Regions from separate parts of the Kutzneria sp. NPDC051319 genome, predicted to be linked through region 2. Evidence: riboswitches for the same ligand, from Rfam matches in the RefSeq annotation. Region 2 holds a riboswitch; the other holds the start of a gene.
What was found. A riboswitch is a leader RNA that binds a small molecule or an ion and turns the genes downstream of it on or off. The one in region 2 is predicted to bind thiamine pyrophosphate.
Positions count from the first base shown of each region.

Region 1 (7,503 bases), on a different contig from region 2:
GCCTCGGTGTGGCCGACGGCGGCGGCCATCCGGCCCAGGCTGTCCAGGATCATCGCCTCGCCCGGCCGGTAGTGGTGCGTGCGAAACAGGCTCAGCGCCTGCTCGTACGAGCGCTGCGCGAGCTCGAAGTCGCCGAGCCGGGAGGCGAAGTTGCCGATCATGTTCAACGCGAACGCCTCGCGCAGCGGGCTGTGGCTGACGCGGTAGATGCGCAGCGCGGCAGCGGCATGGCGCAGCGCCTCCACGGTGTCGCCCTGGTGCCCCCACACCCGGGCCGCCGCGTGGTAGGCGGCGGCCCGGTGCGCGTGATTGCCTGTCGCGCCGGCAAAGTGGATCGCGTCGGCGACGAATCTCAAGGCCTGCCGGTGCATCCCGAGCCGCGAGTACGCGTAACCGAGCATCTGGTGCACGATCGACTTCGCCACCGGATCGTCGCTCTCCCGCACAACCTCGTGCGCCAGCTGCCAGATCGTCAGGTCGTGGTGCAGATGCCCGCACGACCAGTGGTAGGCGTGCTGGATCCACGCGAGCTGCCAGACGTGCTGCCGCCAGCCGGAACGATGCGCGAGCTCCTGCACGGCCAGCAGCTGCGAATGCTCGACCTCGAACCACGCCAACGCCTCCTGCCGGCTGCCGAGGGCTGCCGGCTGACAGCCCTCGGTCGCCGGTTCGAGGTCGACCGGCTGGCTGTCCGGATCGAGCAGCTGATCGGCGATGTGGCCGGTGTGCAGGTAGAAGTCGGCCAGCCGGCGCAGCGCGGCCTCGGGGCCGTGCGGGGTCGGCGTCTGCCGCGCCTGCTGGATGCCGTACAGCCGGATCAGGTCGTGCACCCGGAACCGCCCCGGAACATGTTCCTGCACAAGGGAAACCCGCTCCAGCTCGCGCAGCACGACCGCGGCGCCGTCCAGCGGGAGGCCGACCAGGCTCGCCACCGCGGGCAGGCTGAGGTCCTGCCCCGGGGCCAGGCACATCAGCAGGAACGTCTCGGCCTCGCGGTCGGTCAGCGCGGCGTAGGACCACGAGAACACGGCCGACAGGCCGGTCGCCGGATCGTGCTCGTCCAGCACGCCGAGCCGGGTCGCCGCGTCGCGCAGCTCCTCGGCCAGTCGGGTCAGCGTGAACCAGGGGTTGGCCGTGGCCCGGCCGGCGACCACGCCCAGGGCCAGCGGCAGCCCGGCGCAGCTGTCCAGCAGCTCGTTGACGGCCGCCGGCTCGTCGGCGATGCGGGCGGCGCCGAGCCGGCGGGCCAGCATCGAGTGCGCGTCGGCCGCGGACAGGACGTCCATCGGCACGAGTCGAGCGTCGTGCTGCACCAGCAGTCCGACCAGCCGACTCCGGCCGGTGATCATCACCGAACAGTTCGAACTCCCCGGTAACAAGGGCGTGACCTGGGCAATTTCCCGCACATTGTCCAACAGTATGAGCATTCTTTTACCGGCGACCAGGCTGCGGTACAGGCAGGCCATACCATCGATGTCGAGTGGAATTCGCCCAGATTCGACACCGAGTGCCTGAAGGAAGAAGTGCAGAACGGCGTAAGGGGTCTTCGGCTCACCGGCCGCGTCAAAGCCGCGCAGGTCCGCGAACAACTGGCCGTCCGGGAATCGGTCAATGTTCCGATATGCCCAGTCCAGCGCCAGCCAGGTCTTCCCGATGCCGCCCGCGCCGCAGATCATCGCGATGCCCGACCGGGTCAGCGCCGCCGTGAGCAGCCGCGTTTCCCGCTCTCGACCTGCGAACGCGCGCGGCCGCGGCGGCAGGTGGCCGGGCGGAGCCGGCCGGCTGGCGGTCTGTGGATGCAGGTGCACGCCGCCATTGATCTCCCCGGCCTGCACCACGTTGTCGTAAAGACCGGCGGCGACGGTATTGGCGACCGCCGATCCGAGAACCTCATCGATTTCTTTTGACATCAGACACGCCCGGGCGCCGAACAATGGCGACGCCCGCTCCTTCCCCATCCCCAGATCCGAAGGACATCCGGACGCTACCGGCCGCCGAGGGCGACTGTAGGCCTTTGCGACGACCAGTCGAAAACGCGCGACAAACGGTCGAGCGAACTTCGGCCGGACCGATCGTCGACGTCCAACCCCGGAAATCAGGGAGAAAAGGTTTGCGAATTTACGGCACCGAACCGGCCCGAATCACACGGCCGGTCCGGTCAGCGCGATGCCGTCCGCGTCGAGGGCGAGCCGGATGGCGTCGCCGGGCTCGGGCGCGCCGGCCACCGGCGCCACCGCCTCGACCGGGCCGCTGGGCACGCCGTCGCCGCTGAGTTGCACCAGCAGCCGGGCGTGATCGCGCCGGTGCAGCCGCTGCACCACCTCGCCGTGCACGAAGCCGCCCGGATCGGTGCGCAAAGCGTTGGCGCGCAAGCCGAGCAGCACAGTTCCGTCGCCGGAGCCCGGCAGCGCGACCTCGCCGAGCGAGCTGGTCACCAGGTCCCGGTCGGCCCGGGCCGGCACGAACGTGGTGCAGCCGAGGAAACCGGCCACCACGTCATCGGCCGGGTGCCGCCACACCTCGTCCGGCGGCCCGACCTGCCGAATCCGCCCGGCCTGCATCAGCGCGACCCGGTCGGCCAGCGTGAACGCCTCGTCGTGGTCATGGGTGACGACCAGCGCGGTGGTGCCGGTGGCGCGCAGCAGGGCAGCCAGGTCCACGGCGAGCTGCTCGCGCAGCGCTCGGTCCAAAGCGGACAGCGGCTCGTCTAGCAACAGCAGGCGGGGCTTGGGGGCCAGGGCCCGGGCCAGGGCGACTCGCTGCTGCTCGCCGCCGGACAACTCCGTCACGCGGCGTTCGCCGTAGCCTTCGAGGCCGACCAGTGTGAGGAGTTCGTCGACTCGGGCACTGCGGTCGGCCTTGTCGACGTGGTGCATGCGCATGCCGAAGGCGACATTCGCGGCAACATCCCGGTGCGGGAACAACTGTCCGTCCTGGAACACCAGCCCGAAGTCGCGCCGGTGCACCGCGACGCCGGCCAGATCCGTTCCGTCCCAACGGATCGAGCCCGCAGCGGTCCGCTCCAGGCCGGCGACGGCCCGCAGCAGCGTCGACTTGCCGCAGCCCGACGGCCCCAGCAGCGCGACCACCTCGCCGTCGGCCACGCTCAGGTCCACATCGGACACTGCCGCGAACGAGCCGTAGCGTACGGACAAACCCTGTAGTTCCAGTGCCATCAGAACTCCCCAACGGCCGGCGTCAGACGTTCGATCGCCACCACGGCGACCACGGTGACCAGCATCAGCACCACGCACGCCGCGTAGGCCATCTCGTTGTTCAGCTCGCCGGGACGGGAGATCAGCCGTGCGATCGCCACCGGCAGCGTCGGCGCGTCCGGGCGCGCCAGGAAACTCGTCGCGCCGAACTCGCCCAACGCGACCACGTACCCGAACCCGGCCGCCGCGATCAGCGACCGCCAGGCCAGCGCCAGATCGACCTCGCGCCACACGCGGAACGGCCCCGCGCCGAGGGTGCCGGCGGCCTGCCGCAGCCGCTCGTCGATCGCCCGCAACACCGGCAGGACCGTGCGCACGATCAGCGGCGTGATCACCAGGGCCTGCGCGAACGGCACGAGCAGCGGCGAAGTCCGCAGGTCGAAGGGCAGATCGCCGAGCGTGACGAGGTAGCCGAAGCCCACCGTCACCGCCGACACCCCCAGCGGCAGCATCAGCGCCAGGTCCAGCGTCTCGCCGAGCACCGCGCGGCCGCGGCGCAGCTGCGAGAGCACCACCGCCGCCGTCACACCGAGCAGCATCGCCAGGATCGTGGCGTCGGTCGCCGCGCGGATCGAGTTCGACGCCGCCTGCCAGGCCGACACCTCCAGCGTGCCGTCGTCGCCGGTGCCGGCCAGCGCGCGCCAACCGTCCATTGTGGTCAGTGACCGTGCGATCAGGCCGACGATCGGCACCAGCAGGGCGATCACGACGACTGCGGCCGCTGCCACCACGATCCATTCAGCACCGACCGGCCTTTTCGCCGTCTCCGTGCGGCCACGCAACTTCAAGGCCGTCTCCCGGCGTCGCCGTGCGAACGCGCCGACCAGCAGGACGGCGATCACCGCGACCACCTGGAGGATCGACAACGCCGCCGCGCCGGGCAAATCGAACAGGTCGACCGTGCGGAGGTAGATCTCGGTTTCCAACGTCCGGTAGCGCGCCCCGCCGAGCATCAGCACCACACCGAAACTGGTGGCACAGAACAAAAAAACCACCGCCGCGGCCGAACCGATGGCCGGCGCGATGGCCGGCAGGACCACCGACGTGAACGCCCGCCACCGCGACGCCCCCAGCGACCGGGCCGCCTCCTCCGCGCGCCGATCCGTGTGGGCCCACAGCCCGCCCACCGTCCGGGCCACCACTGCGACGTTGAAAAACGCGTTGGCCAGCACGATCGACAGCACGCCGCCGTCCGGCAGCAGCGACCGGAACGCCAGGCCCACCACCACCGTCGGCAGCACGAACGGCACCAGGATCAGCGTGCGCACCAGGCCGACACCCGGCAGCTTGCAGCGCGCCATCACATACGCCAGCGGCATGCCCATCAGCACCGCCACCAGCGTCGCCGCGGCCGCCTGGCCGAGCGTGAACGCCACCAGCCGCCAGGTGTCGCCGCTGGTCAGCACCTCCGTGACGCCGCTGCCGCCCAGGCCGATGCCGACGATCGACACCACCGGCCAGGCGAAGAACAGGCCGAGGAAGCCGACCGGAACCAGGGCCAGCAGCAGCAGAACTAGCCTTGGAGCAGCGTTCGACACTGCTGGACCCACTTCTCCCGGTTGGCGTCCACCTGGTCGGCCGGCAGCTGCGCCGGCGCGTCCGGCAGCGGGGCCGCCGTCTTCCAGGCGTCCGGCAGGGCAACGCCCTCACGCGACGGGTAGACGTACATGCTGCCCGGCACCTGCTCCTGGAACTTCTGCGAGATCAGGAAGTCCAACACCTTCTTGGCGTCGTCCGGGTTCTTGGCGCCGTTGAGCACACCCGCGTACTCGACCTGGCGGTAGCAGGTGTTCAACACGGCCTTGGTCCGCGGCTTGCCGTCGTCGCCGATCTCGTCGGCCGGCGAGGACGCGTAGGACACCACCACCGGGCGCGGGCCCTTGCCCGACGAGCCCGAGAAGTCCTGCGTGTACGCCTCGTCCCAGCCCGCGTCGACCTTCACGTCGTTGGCCTTGAGCTTGGTCCAGAAGTCCGGCCACTTGTCCGCGCCGAACTGCTTCACCGTGCCCAGCAGGAAGGCCAGGCCCGGCGACGAGGTCGACGGGTCCTCCACCACGGTCTGTCCCTTGTAGCGGGGATCGACCAGGTCGTCGTAGCCGGTCGGCGCCGGCAGGTTGTGCTGGGCGTACCAGCCCGTGTCCACGTTCAGGCACACGTCGCCGACGTCGATCGCCGTCAGCCGGTGCGAGTCGTCGATCTGGTAGCGCTGCGGGCCCTTGCCCGCGTCCGGGCTGCTGTACGGGGCGAAGACGCCGCCCGACAGCGCCCTGGACGCGAAGGTGCTGTCCACGCCGTACGCGATGTCGCCGATCGGGTTGGCCTTGGTCAGCACCAGCTTGTTGGTCAGCGCGCCCGCGTCGCCGTTCGTGCTGACCTTCACCGTGATGCCCGAGGTCTTCTGGAAATCCGCCCACAGTGCCTTGTCGACCGCCCACGAGTCGTGGGTGACCAGCGTCACCGTGTGTCCGCTCGGGGCCTGTTCGCCGCCTCCGACCAGCGAACAGCCGGCGAGTGTCGTCGCCGCCAGCGCCAGCGCGGCCAGCCGTGCCGTCCGGGTCAAGTTCTCCTCCAGGTGACCTCGTCGCGCGAGGTCGCCCGTAGTGCCTCCCTCCACCGGCATGACCCGGATCAGGTGCTTACGGTCGAGAGCTCGCCCGCTCTCCTCTCAGCCCGGCGTACCGGACTCCCGTGGCTCACCCGGAGCTTACGCTGCGTTCAGGCGTGGTCAGGACCACCATGGAGGGCATGGCGGAATTGCTCAGTGACGACCAGGTGACCGAGGCGCTGGGGCGGCTGTCCCAGTGGACCCAGGACGGCGAGGCCATAGTCCGCATCGCGGAACTGGCCAGCTTCTCCGAGGCGATCCAGGCGGTGAACCGCGTCGCCGAGATCGCCGAGAACGACAACCACCATCCCGACATCGACATCCGCTGGCGGACCCTGACGTTTCGATGCTCGACGCACAGCGCCGGCGGCATCACGGCCTTGGACGTGACACTCGCCGGCGAGATCGACAATGTGCTGGAGCTGCTCGGTCAGCCGAGCGAGTAGAGCAGGTTGCGGCCCGCCTCCGCGTTGCGCGGCTGGCACAGCACGTCGTAGCGGCGGGCCACCAGCTGGCTCTGCGACACGAAGTCCCGCTTGCCCCTCGTCGAGGCGTAGCTGATCGCCGCGAAGATCATGCTCGATCCCACGCCGGCCAGCAGGCCCAGCGCGATCACCAGCCAGCCCCCGCCCGCCGTGAACAGCGACAGCAGGATGCCCACGAACAGGCCGAACCACGCGCCCGAGGCCGCCGCCGCGCCCAGCACCCGTCCCCAGCTCAGCCGCCCCGCCACGCGCTCGACCAGCATCGGCTCCACGCCGACGATGGTGATGTCCTGCACCGGAAAGTCCCGGTCCGCAAGGAAGTCCACCGCCCGCTGCGCCTGCTCGTAGGTGTCGTACGACCCGATCGGCCAGCCGGTGGGCGGAGTGGGCAGCGCCGACGCCGGCCCGTTGTTGTTCGCGAATGCTGTAGTCATCTTGGCCCTCCTTGTCGGCCTTACACCTGCTTCAACGCCGCCCCCACCCCCCTTGTGCCCCTCCCCCGAACTCCACAGCCGAATCTCAGACTGCGCCCCGCAAGTCCCGCCCAACCGCAACATGCACCCCCGCGAGTCCCGCCCACCGTCACACCGAAACCCGCTTTCCGACACACCCCAGCGCCACCTCCACCCGCACGCCCCGCTGTCTCCCGCCCGGCGGCACACCGAAGGCCGCCTTCCAGCACGCCTCCACCGGCGCGCCCCGTTGTCTCCCGCCCCGCGGCACACCGAAGGCCGCCTTCCAGCACACCCCAGCAACACCTCCACCCGCGCGCCCCACCATGTCCCGCCCGGCGGCACACCGAAAGCCGCCTTCCAGCACGCCCCCACAGAGCCCAGCGACACCCCTCCCCCAGGCCCCGACGTGTCCCGCCCGAACCTGTTTTCCGACAGACCCTCGGGAGTCCCGTCCCGCCCTCTCACCCCATCGGGTTGTGACCTGCGCGACCCGGGCAACGATCGCCCCTCCCCGTGCGTCGTTGGTAGTGAAGCCGTTCAAGGGGATCAGAAGTGATGAAGTTCGTTCGCACCGCAACCGCCAGCGCCGCCGCCGTCGTTCTCGCCGTCCTGTTCGCCGTGCAGGCCCAGGCCGCCTCACCCAACCCGCGGGTCACCGCCCAGCCCGATCAGGGCAACGGCGACCTGATCTTCGCCGGCGCCGCCGGCCTGTTCATCCTCACCGCCGCCTTCGGCGTGATCAT
Region 1 is NZ_JBFBAM010000074.1:29,034-36,536, forward strand. Features, by position in the region: gene AB0M73_RS41230 (NB-ARC domain-containing protein) at 1-1,910, opposite strand, end outside; gene AB0M73_RS41235 (ABC transporter ATP-binding protein) at 2,142-3,176, opposite strand; gene AB0M73_RS41240 (iron ABC transporter permease) at 3,176-4,753, opposite strand; gene AB0M73_RS41245 (thiamine ABC transporter substrate-binding protein) at 4,729-5,775, opposite strand; TPP riboswitch at 5,804-5,915, opposite strand; gene AB0M73_RS41250 (4a-hydroxytetrahydrobiopterin dehydratase) at 5,961-6,266, shown strand; gene AB0M73_RS41255 (general stress protein) at 6,251-6,739, opposite strand; gene AB0M73_RS41260 (hypothetical protein) at 7,316-7,503, shown strand, end outside.
Region 1: another riboswitch for thiamine pyrophosphate. It lies ahead of AB0M73_RS41245 (thiamine ABC transporter substrate-binding protein); the one in region 2 lies ahead of thiC (phosphomethylpyrimidine synthase ThiC).

Region 2 (7,503 bases):
ACGGTGGTGGTCGGCGATGTGGCGTTCCAGGGCACGTTGCCGCTCAGCTACGGCGCGCCCGGCCCGAAGCCGGCGGCGCTGATCCTGGTCGGCACCGAGCCGTATTCGCTGAGCAGCATCGACACCGCCCCGGCCGGCCTGGGCCTGCCGCCGGACCGCACGGCCGCCGGCCGCCAGCGCAATCGCCGGGCGTACGAGTACGTCCGGGACGCGCTGGGCGGCGTGCAGGAGGAGTTCGTGGCGGCCATGCGGTCGGTCGGCGTCACGCACGACCCGCTGCCGTTCGTGCTGGACGCGCCGGTGCTGGCGGCGGACCGGTTTCTCCAGTTGTCCGTGGAGGAACTGAGTTATCGCCGCAGCGACACGCCTTCGCACGTGCGTTTCGTCGGCACGCTGCCGTCGCGGAAGATCGCCGACGAGGTGGTGGTGAGCGACGGCGCCTTCGACACCGTGCAGCAGGCGTTGCGCAACGCCAGGCCGCTGGTGCTGACCGGTCGTTCGGCGGACCAGCTGGAGAGCAACACCCGGGCCGCGGCCACGGGGGCGGCGCTGTACCTGGCCACGGACAAGCCGTCGGAGGACGAGATCAAGAAGGCGGTGCGGATCGTCATGACCGATCCGACCTATCGGGGCAACGCCAAGCGGCTGGCCGCCGAGTACGCGCGGCTCGACGCGCTGGGCAGCATCGCTGACGCGGTGGCGTCGTATCTACGGCAGTAGCAGCAGCTTTCCCGTGGTGGCACGGGATTCCAGGTCGGCGTGGGCCTGGGCGGCGTCCTTCAGGGCGTAGCGGCCGCCGATGCGCGCGGTGATCTGTCCCTTGCCGACCATGGCGAACACCTCGCTGCTACGGCGGATCAGCGCCTCCCGCGTCGGCACGTGGTCGCCGACGGCCGCGTAGGACAACAGGATGCTGTTGGGCAGGTCCATCGGCGTCAGCGTCGGCACGCCCATGAACGGTCCGTAGTAGACGTGCACGCCGTGGCGGCGCAGGGAAAGCTGCGAGGAGCGGAAGGTCGGTGCGCCGCCGCCGTCGTAGACCACGTGGGCGCCCTCGCCGGCGGTCAGCTCGCGGATCTTGTCCTCGAAGCCGCCGCCGCTGGACACCAGCACGTGGTCGGCCTCAGCCGCGGCGACCTTCTCCGGGCGGGACACCAGGCCGATGGACGTGCCGCCGCGGGCCTTGATCATCTGGGTCAGCATCAGCCCGACGCCACCGGCCGCCGCGTGCACGACGGCGGTGTCACCGGGCTTGATCGCGTACGTCTCGGTGGTGAAGTGGTTGGCGGTCAGCCCCTGCATCATCACCGCCGCCGCGGTCTCGTCGTCGATGTCGTCGGGCAGCTTGACCAGCGACTCGGCCGGCGCGAGCACGAGCTCGGCGTAGCTGCCGGGCACGTAGAACCAGGCCACCCGGTCGCCGACGGCCAGGTCCTCGACACCGTCGCCGACGCTCACGATCCGGCCCGCGCCCTCGACGCCCAGCGTGACCGGGGCGCCCCAGCCACCCATGCCGGTCTCCCGGGCCCCGATGTCCATGTAGTTCACGCCAATGGCCGAAGGGCGGACGACCGCCTGGCCCGGACCGGGCGTCGGATCGGGCCGCTCGGTCCAGGCCAGCACCTCGGGACCGCCGTGGCGGTCGATGTGAATTGTTCGCATGCCATCGAACTTAGGCGGCAAAAAATGGACCAGCAAGTACAGAAAACTCAGCCCAGCAGGCGCTGCACCTCGGCCAGCTCGTCCGGCTTCAACGGCCCGAACTCCAGCGCGCCTACGTTCTCCTCGACCTGGGCCACCGTGCGGCAGCCGGGGATCGGCACGGCCCGGTCACACCGCGCCCAGATCCACGCCAGCGCGCCCTGCGTCAGCGTGCGGCCGCCCGAGGTCAGCACCTCGCGGACGGCCTCCACCCGCTCGACGAACGCGGGCGTCGGCTTGCCGTCACGGAAGAACTGCATCCAACCCGGCACCTTGTTCCGCACGTCGTCGTCCGGCAAGGACGCCGAGGCCCAGTCGCGGCCGGTCAGCAGCCCCATCGCCAGCGGGCCTCGGCACAGCATCGTCAGGTCGTGATCCTCCAGCACCGGATACATGTCCGGCCGGTCGTGCAGCACGTTCATCTCCGCCTGCACGTACGAGCCGAACGCCTTGGCCCGCTCGGGGTCGTCCGTGCTCCACCCGTACGCCCTGATCAGCCCCTCCAGGACCAGGTCGTCGAGGGCATCGCGCAGCTCCGCGGCCTGATCGAACGGCAGGTCGCCTAGGTGCAGCTGGTAGATGTCCACGTGGTCGGTGCGCAGCCGACGCAGCGACTCCGTCAACGCCTTGCGCATGTAGGCCACGGAGCCGTCGCCGCCGGTCATCTGCCGGGTGGCGGGGTCGAACACGTTGCCCCACTTGGTGGCGATGCGGATCTCGTCCCGCCGGCCGGCGAACACCTGGCCCAGCAGCTCCTCGGCGTGCCCGGTGCCGTACACGTCGGCGGTGTCGAACAGGGTCACCCCCAGCTCCACCGCCCGCCGCAGCGCCCGCGCCGACTCCTCGTCGTCCGTCGGCCCCCAGCCGACCGCCTGCGTGCCGTCGAAGAACGGGCCGCCCATCGCCCAGGTCCCGATGCCCATGTTCGCCATGGAGCCGATCCAACTAGCTGGAGCGCACTCCAGGTCAAACTTCTTTTCGCCAGGGCACGCTGGGCAGCCCGGCCAGCTCGCGCAGCGACCGGCAGCGCACCAGCTCGTCGTACCGCTCGGCCAGCACATGGGCCCGGATCCGCTGGGCCTGCGAAGTCGTCGGCAGCTCCCCGAGCAGCAGGAACGGCATGGTCAGCCGCCAGCCCTGGACCACCGTCTGGCGCTGCCGGTGCGGCGAGCGCAGCACCATCCGGGCCACCCGCATGGCGTGCTCGTTGCCGGTCATCCGGGCCGGATAGCCCATGTGGTCCCAGGCCCAGCGGTTCTCGTCGGCCACCCGGCAGCGCAGGCAGGGCAGGTCGCCGGTGCCCAGTTCCGCGCCGCAGGCCGGGCAGCGCGTCAGCGTCATGGCCACGTCGGTGCAGGTCCACGGCAGCTTGCCGACGTCCTCCAGCAGCACCAGCTCGGCCAGCTCCAGCTCCGGGATGCCGGAGACCTCGACCAGGGGCCGCCAGTCCAGCGTCCAGAACTGGTCGACCAGTTCCGCGCACACCAGGCACGAGGGATAGCCGCGGCCGGCCAACTCGCCGCAGGCCGGGCAGTCGATGACCGTCGTCGGTCGGACCGCCCGTCGAGCGCCGGGTGGAAACGGTTGATCGTCTGCCACCGGCACAAGGTACGCGAAGCGAGGCTGGCAGGAAGCGGCCGCATTCGCTAGCGTCGGGAGCCGACAACTGAACACACCGCGGGAGCTCGCGCCACAAGCGGGCTGAGAGGGCGGCTGGATCGACTTTTCGATCCGGTGCCGCCGACCGCCTGAACCTGTACTGGGTAATGCCAGCGTAGGGAGGAATCGCCATGACGTCCCTTGACGACCGTGTCCGGCCGACCGTGACCACCGGTCCCATCCAGGGTTCTCACAAGGTCTACGTGGACGGCCCGAACGGTGTTGGATTCGATGGGGTCCGGGTGCCCATGCGCCGCGTGGAGCTCACCAACGGCGAACACCTTGACCTGTACGACACCTCCGGCCCGTACACCGACGACTCCGCGGTGATCGACGTCCAGAGTGGACTGTCCAAGCTGCGGGAGCCGTGGGTGGCCGAGCGTGAGCCGGTCAACGGCGCGGTGACGCAGCTGGCCTACGCCAAGGCCGGCATCATCACCAAGGAGATGGCCTACTGCGCCGCCCGCGAGGGCGTCGACCCCGAGTTCGTGCGCAGCGAGGTCGCCATCGGCCGGGCCGTGATCCCGGTCAACCGCAACCATCCCGAGTCCGAGCCGGCCATCATCGGCAAGAAGTTCCTGGTCAAGATCAACGCCAACATGGGCAACTCGGCCGTCTCCTCGTCCATCGAGGAGGAGGTGGACAAGATGGTGTGGGCCGCCCGCTGGGGCGCCGACACCATCATGGACCTGTCCACCGGCAAGCGGATCCACGAGACGCGGGAGTGGATCCTGCGCAACTCGCCGGTCCCGGTCGGCACCGTCCCGATCTACCAGGCGCTGGAGAAGGTGAACGGGGATCCGACCGAGCTGTCCTGGGAGATCTACCGGGACACCGTGATCGAGCAGTGCGAGCAGGGCGTCGACTACATGACCGTGCACGCCGGCGTGCTGCTGCGGTACGTGCCGCTGACCGCCAAGCGGGTCACCGGCATCGTGTCCCGCGGCGGCTCGATCATGGCCGCCTGGTGCCTCGCGCACCACCAGGAGAGCTTCCTCTACACCAACTTCGAGGAACTCTGCGACATCCTGCGGGCCTATGACGTCACCTTCTCGCTGGGCGACGGGCTGCGCCCGGGGTCCATCGCGGACGCCAACGACGCCGCCCAGTTCGCCGAGCTGCGCACCCTCGGCGAGCTCACGCACATCGCCCGCGCGAAGGACGTGCAGGTGATGATCGAGGGCCCCGGCCACGTGCCGATGCACAAGATCGTGGAGAACGTGCGGCTGGAGGAGGAGCTCTGCGGCGAGGCGCCGTTCTACACGCTCGGCCCGCTGGCCACCGACATCGCGCCGGCCTACGACCACATCACCTCGGCCATCGGGGCCGCCCAGATCGCCTGGGCCGGCACCGCGATGCTCTGCTATGTCACACCCAAGGAGCACCTCGGCCTGCCCAACCGGGACGACGTGAAGGTCGGCGTGATCACGTACAAGATCGCCGCGCATTCGGCCGACCTGGCCAAGGGGCACCCCAAGGCCCAGGAGCGGGACGACGCGCTGTCCAAGGCCCGCTTCGAGTTCCGCTGGACCGACCAGTTCAACCTGTCGCTCGACCCCGACACCGCGCGGTCCTACCACGACGAGACGCTGCCGGTCGAAGCCGCCAAGACCGCGCACTTCTGCTCCATGTGCGGGCCCAAGTTCTGCTCGATGCGCATCACCCAGGACGTGCGCAAGTACGCTGAGGAGCACAACTTGTCCTCTGTGGAAGCGATCGAGGCGGGAATGGCGGAGATGTCGCAGGAGTTCTCGGCGCACGGCAAGCAGGTCTACCTACCGGTAGTGGAGTCGTGAACTCGACTCCCCCGCGGGCTTTGACCATCGCCGGCACCGATTCCGGCGGTGGGGCGGGGGTGCACGCCGACTGCCGCACGTTCTTCGCCTGCGGCGTGCACGCCACCACCGCGGTCACCGCGGTCACCGTGCAGAACTCGGTCGGGGTCTCGGGTTTCCACGAGATCCCGCCCGAGGTGGTGGCCGCGCAGATCGAGGCGGTGGTCACCGATATCGGTGTCACGGCGGCAAAAACCGGCATGCTGGCGTCGGCGGCGATCATCGAGGCGGTCGCCGCGGCGTGCGACAACGTGGGCATCGGGCGGGCGCGGAAGGTCCCGTTCGTGGTCGACCCGGTGTCGGCGTCCATGCACGGCGACCAGCTGCTGCACGACAATGCTTTGGCGGGGCTGAAGAATCTGCTGTTTCCGCGAGCATCGCTCGTCACGCCGAATCTCGACGAGGTGCGGCTGCTGACCGGCATCGACGTGACGCGCCGGGACCAGATGCTCGACGCGGCCAAGGCCATGTTCGACTTCGGGCCGCAGTGGGTGCTGATCAAGGCCGGGCATCTGCGGGCCGACCCGGAGTGCGTGGACATCCTGTACGACGGCGTGGCCGTGATCGAGCTGCCCGGGCCGCGCTTCGACGTCAAGGACACGCACGGCAGCGGCGACACCCTGGCCTCGTCGATCACCTCGGCCCTGGCCAAGGGCGCGACCATGCCGGCCGCCGTCGAGTTCGGCAAGCGCTTCATCGTGCAGGCCGTGAAGAACGCCTACCCCCTGGGCGCGGGCGTCGGTCCCGTGTCGAACTTCTGGCGTCTGTCGGACGACCGCTTCTAGATGACGTGAAGGGACCATTCCTCCACTCCGAGTAGAGGAATGGTCCCTTCCGAACTCTGAAGCCCTGACGTCAGGTGATGGGTTGGGGTAGGGCGGCTGCGGCGGCGTCGTAGGCTTCGCGGGCTCGTTTGATCTCGGCGAAGTTGGCGGCGGTCCAGTTGTTCAGCGCGATCAGGTAGCCGCTGATGCTCTCGCCCAGCGGCGTCAGCGCGTACTCCACGCTCGGCGGCGTTGTCGGATAGACCTTGCGCGTGACCAGGCCGTCCCGCTCCAGGCTGCGCAGGTTCTGGGTGAGCACCTTGGGCGTGATGCCGGCCACCTCGCGGCGCAGCTCGCCGAACCGGTGCGGACGCTGGGCCAGCTTGCCGACCATCAGCGCGGTCCACTTGTTGGCCACCAGGTCCAGCACGTCCCGGCACGGGCAGGCCAGCAGATACGGGTCCCAGGCGGTTTCCATCAGGTACCTACTTTACAAATTAGTGCGTACTGGCGGATGTGTACCACCTATCCCAAGATGACGTAGTCACCATTGGATGGGAAGGGAACGAAGATGCGAGTCGTGCGCCAGACCGAGCTGGGCGGACCGGACGTGCTCAAGGTGGTCGAGGTCGAGCGACCCGAGCCGGGGCCGACGGAGATCGAGGTGCGGGTGCACGCGGCGGGCGTGAACCCGGTGGACTGGAAGACCCGCGAGCACGGCGTGTTCCTCGGCACGCCGCCGTTCGTGCTGGGCTGGGACGTCGCCGGCACGGTCGAACGCGTCGGCTTCGGGGTCAGCTGGCTCAAGCCGGGCGACGAGGTGCTGGGCATGCCGCTGTTCCCGAAGCAGGCCGGCGGCTACGGCGAGTACGTCGTCGCCCCGTCGCGGCACTTCGTGCGCAAGCCGGCCGACCTCGGCGTTTTCGAGGCCGCCGCGCTGCCCCTGGCCGGGCTGACGGCGTGGCAGGCGCTGGTCGACGACGCCAAGGTTCAGCCCGGGCAGAAGGTGCTCGTACACGCCGCGGCCGGCGGCGTGGGCCACCTGGCGGTCCAGATCGCCAAGGCCCACGGCGCCTACGTCTACGGCACGGCCCGCACGCTCAAGCACGACTTCCTGCGGGGCATCGGCGTCGACGAGCCGATCGACTACACCACCACCGACTTCACCCAGGTCGCCAAGGACGTGGACGTGGTGTTCGACCTGATCGGCGGCGACAACGCGCTGCGCTCCGCGGACGTGCTCAAGCCGGGCGGCACCGTGTTCGCCGTGCCCGGCGGCGTCGACGACGCGCTGGCGGCCAAGGCCGCCGAGCTCGGCGTCCGCGCCACCGGCATCCTCGTCGAGCCGGACCAGCGCGGTCTGCTGGCCCTGCTCGACCTGATCGCCGACGGCAAGCTGACCGTCCACGTCGACCAGGTGCTCCCGCTGGCCGAGGCCGGCAAGGCGCACGAAATCGGCGCGTCCAACCAGCTCACCGGCAAGCTGGTGCTAGACGTCCTCGGACACTAGGGCCTCCAGCGCCGGCACGGCGGCGGCCAGCGCG
Region 2 is NZ_JBFBAM010000007.1:107,234-114,736, reverse strand. Features, by position in the region: gene AB0M73_RS09040 (nucleotide disphospho-sugar-binding domain-containing protein) at 1-720, shown strand, start outside; gene AB0M73_RS09035 (quinone oxidoreductase) at 709-1,662, opposite strand; gene AB0M73_RS09030 (aldo/keto reductase) at 1,710-2,633, opposite strand; gene AB0M73_RS09025 (hypothetical protein) at 2,668-3,300, opposite strand; TPP riboswitch at 3,369-3,499, shown strand; gene thiC (phosphomethylpyrimidine synthase ThiC) at 3,492-5,156, shown strand; gene thiD (bifunctional hydroxymethylpyrimidine kinase/phosphomethylpyrimidine kinase) at 5,153-5,980, shown strand; gene AB0M73_RS09010 (helix-turn-helix domain-containing protein) at 6,051-6,437, opposite strand; gene AB0M73_RS09005 (NADP-dependent oxidoreductase) at 6,531-7,469, shown strand; gene AB0M73_RS09000 (MarR family transcriptional regulator) at 7,449-7,503, opposite strand, start outside.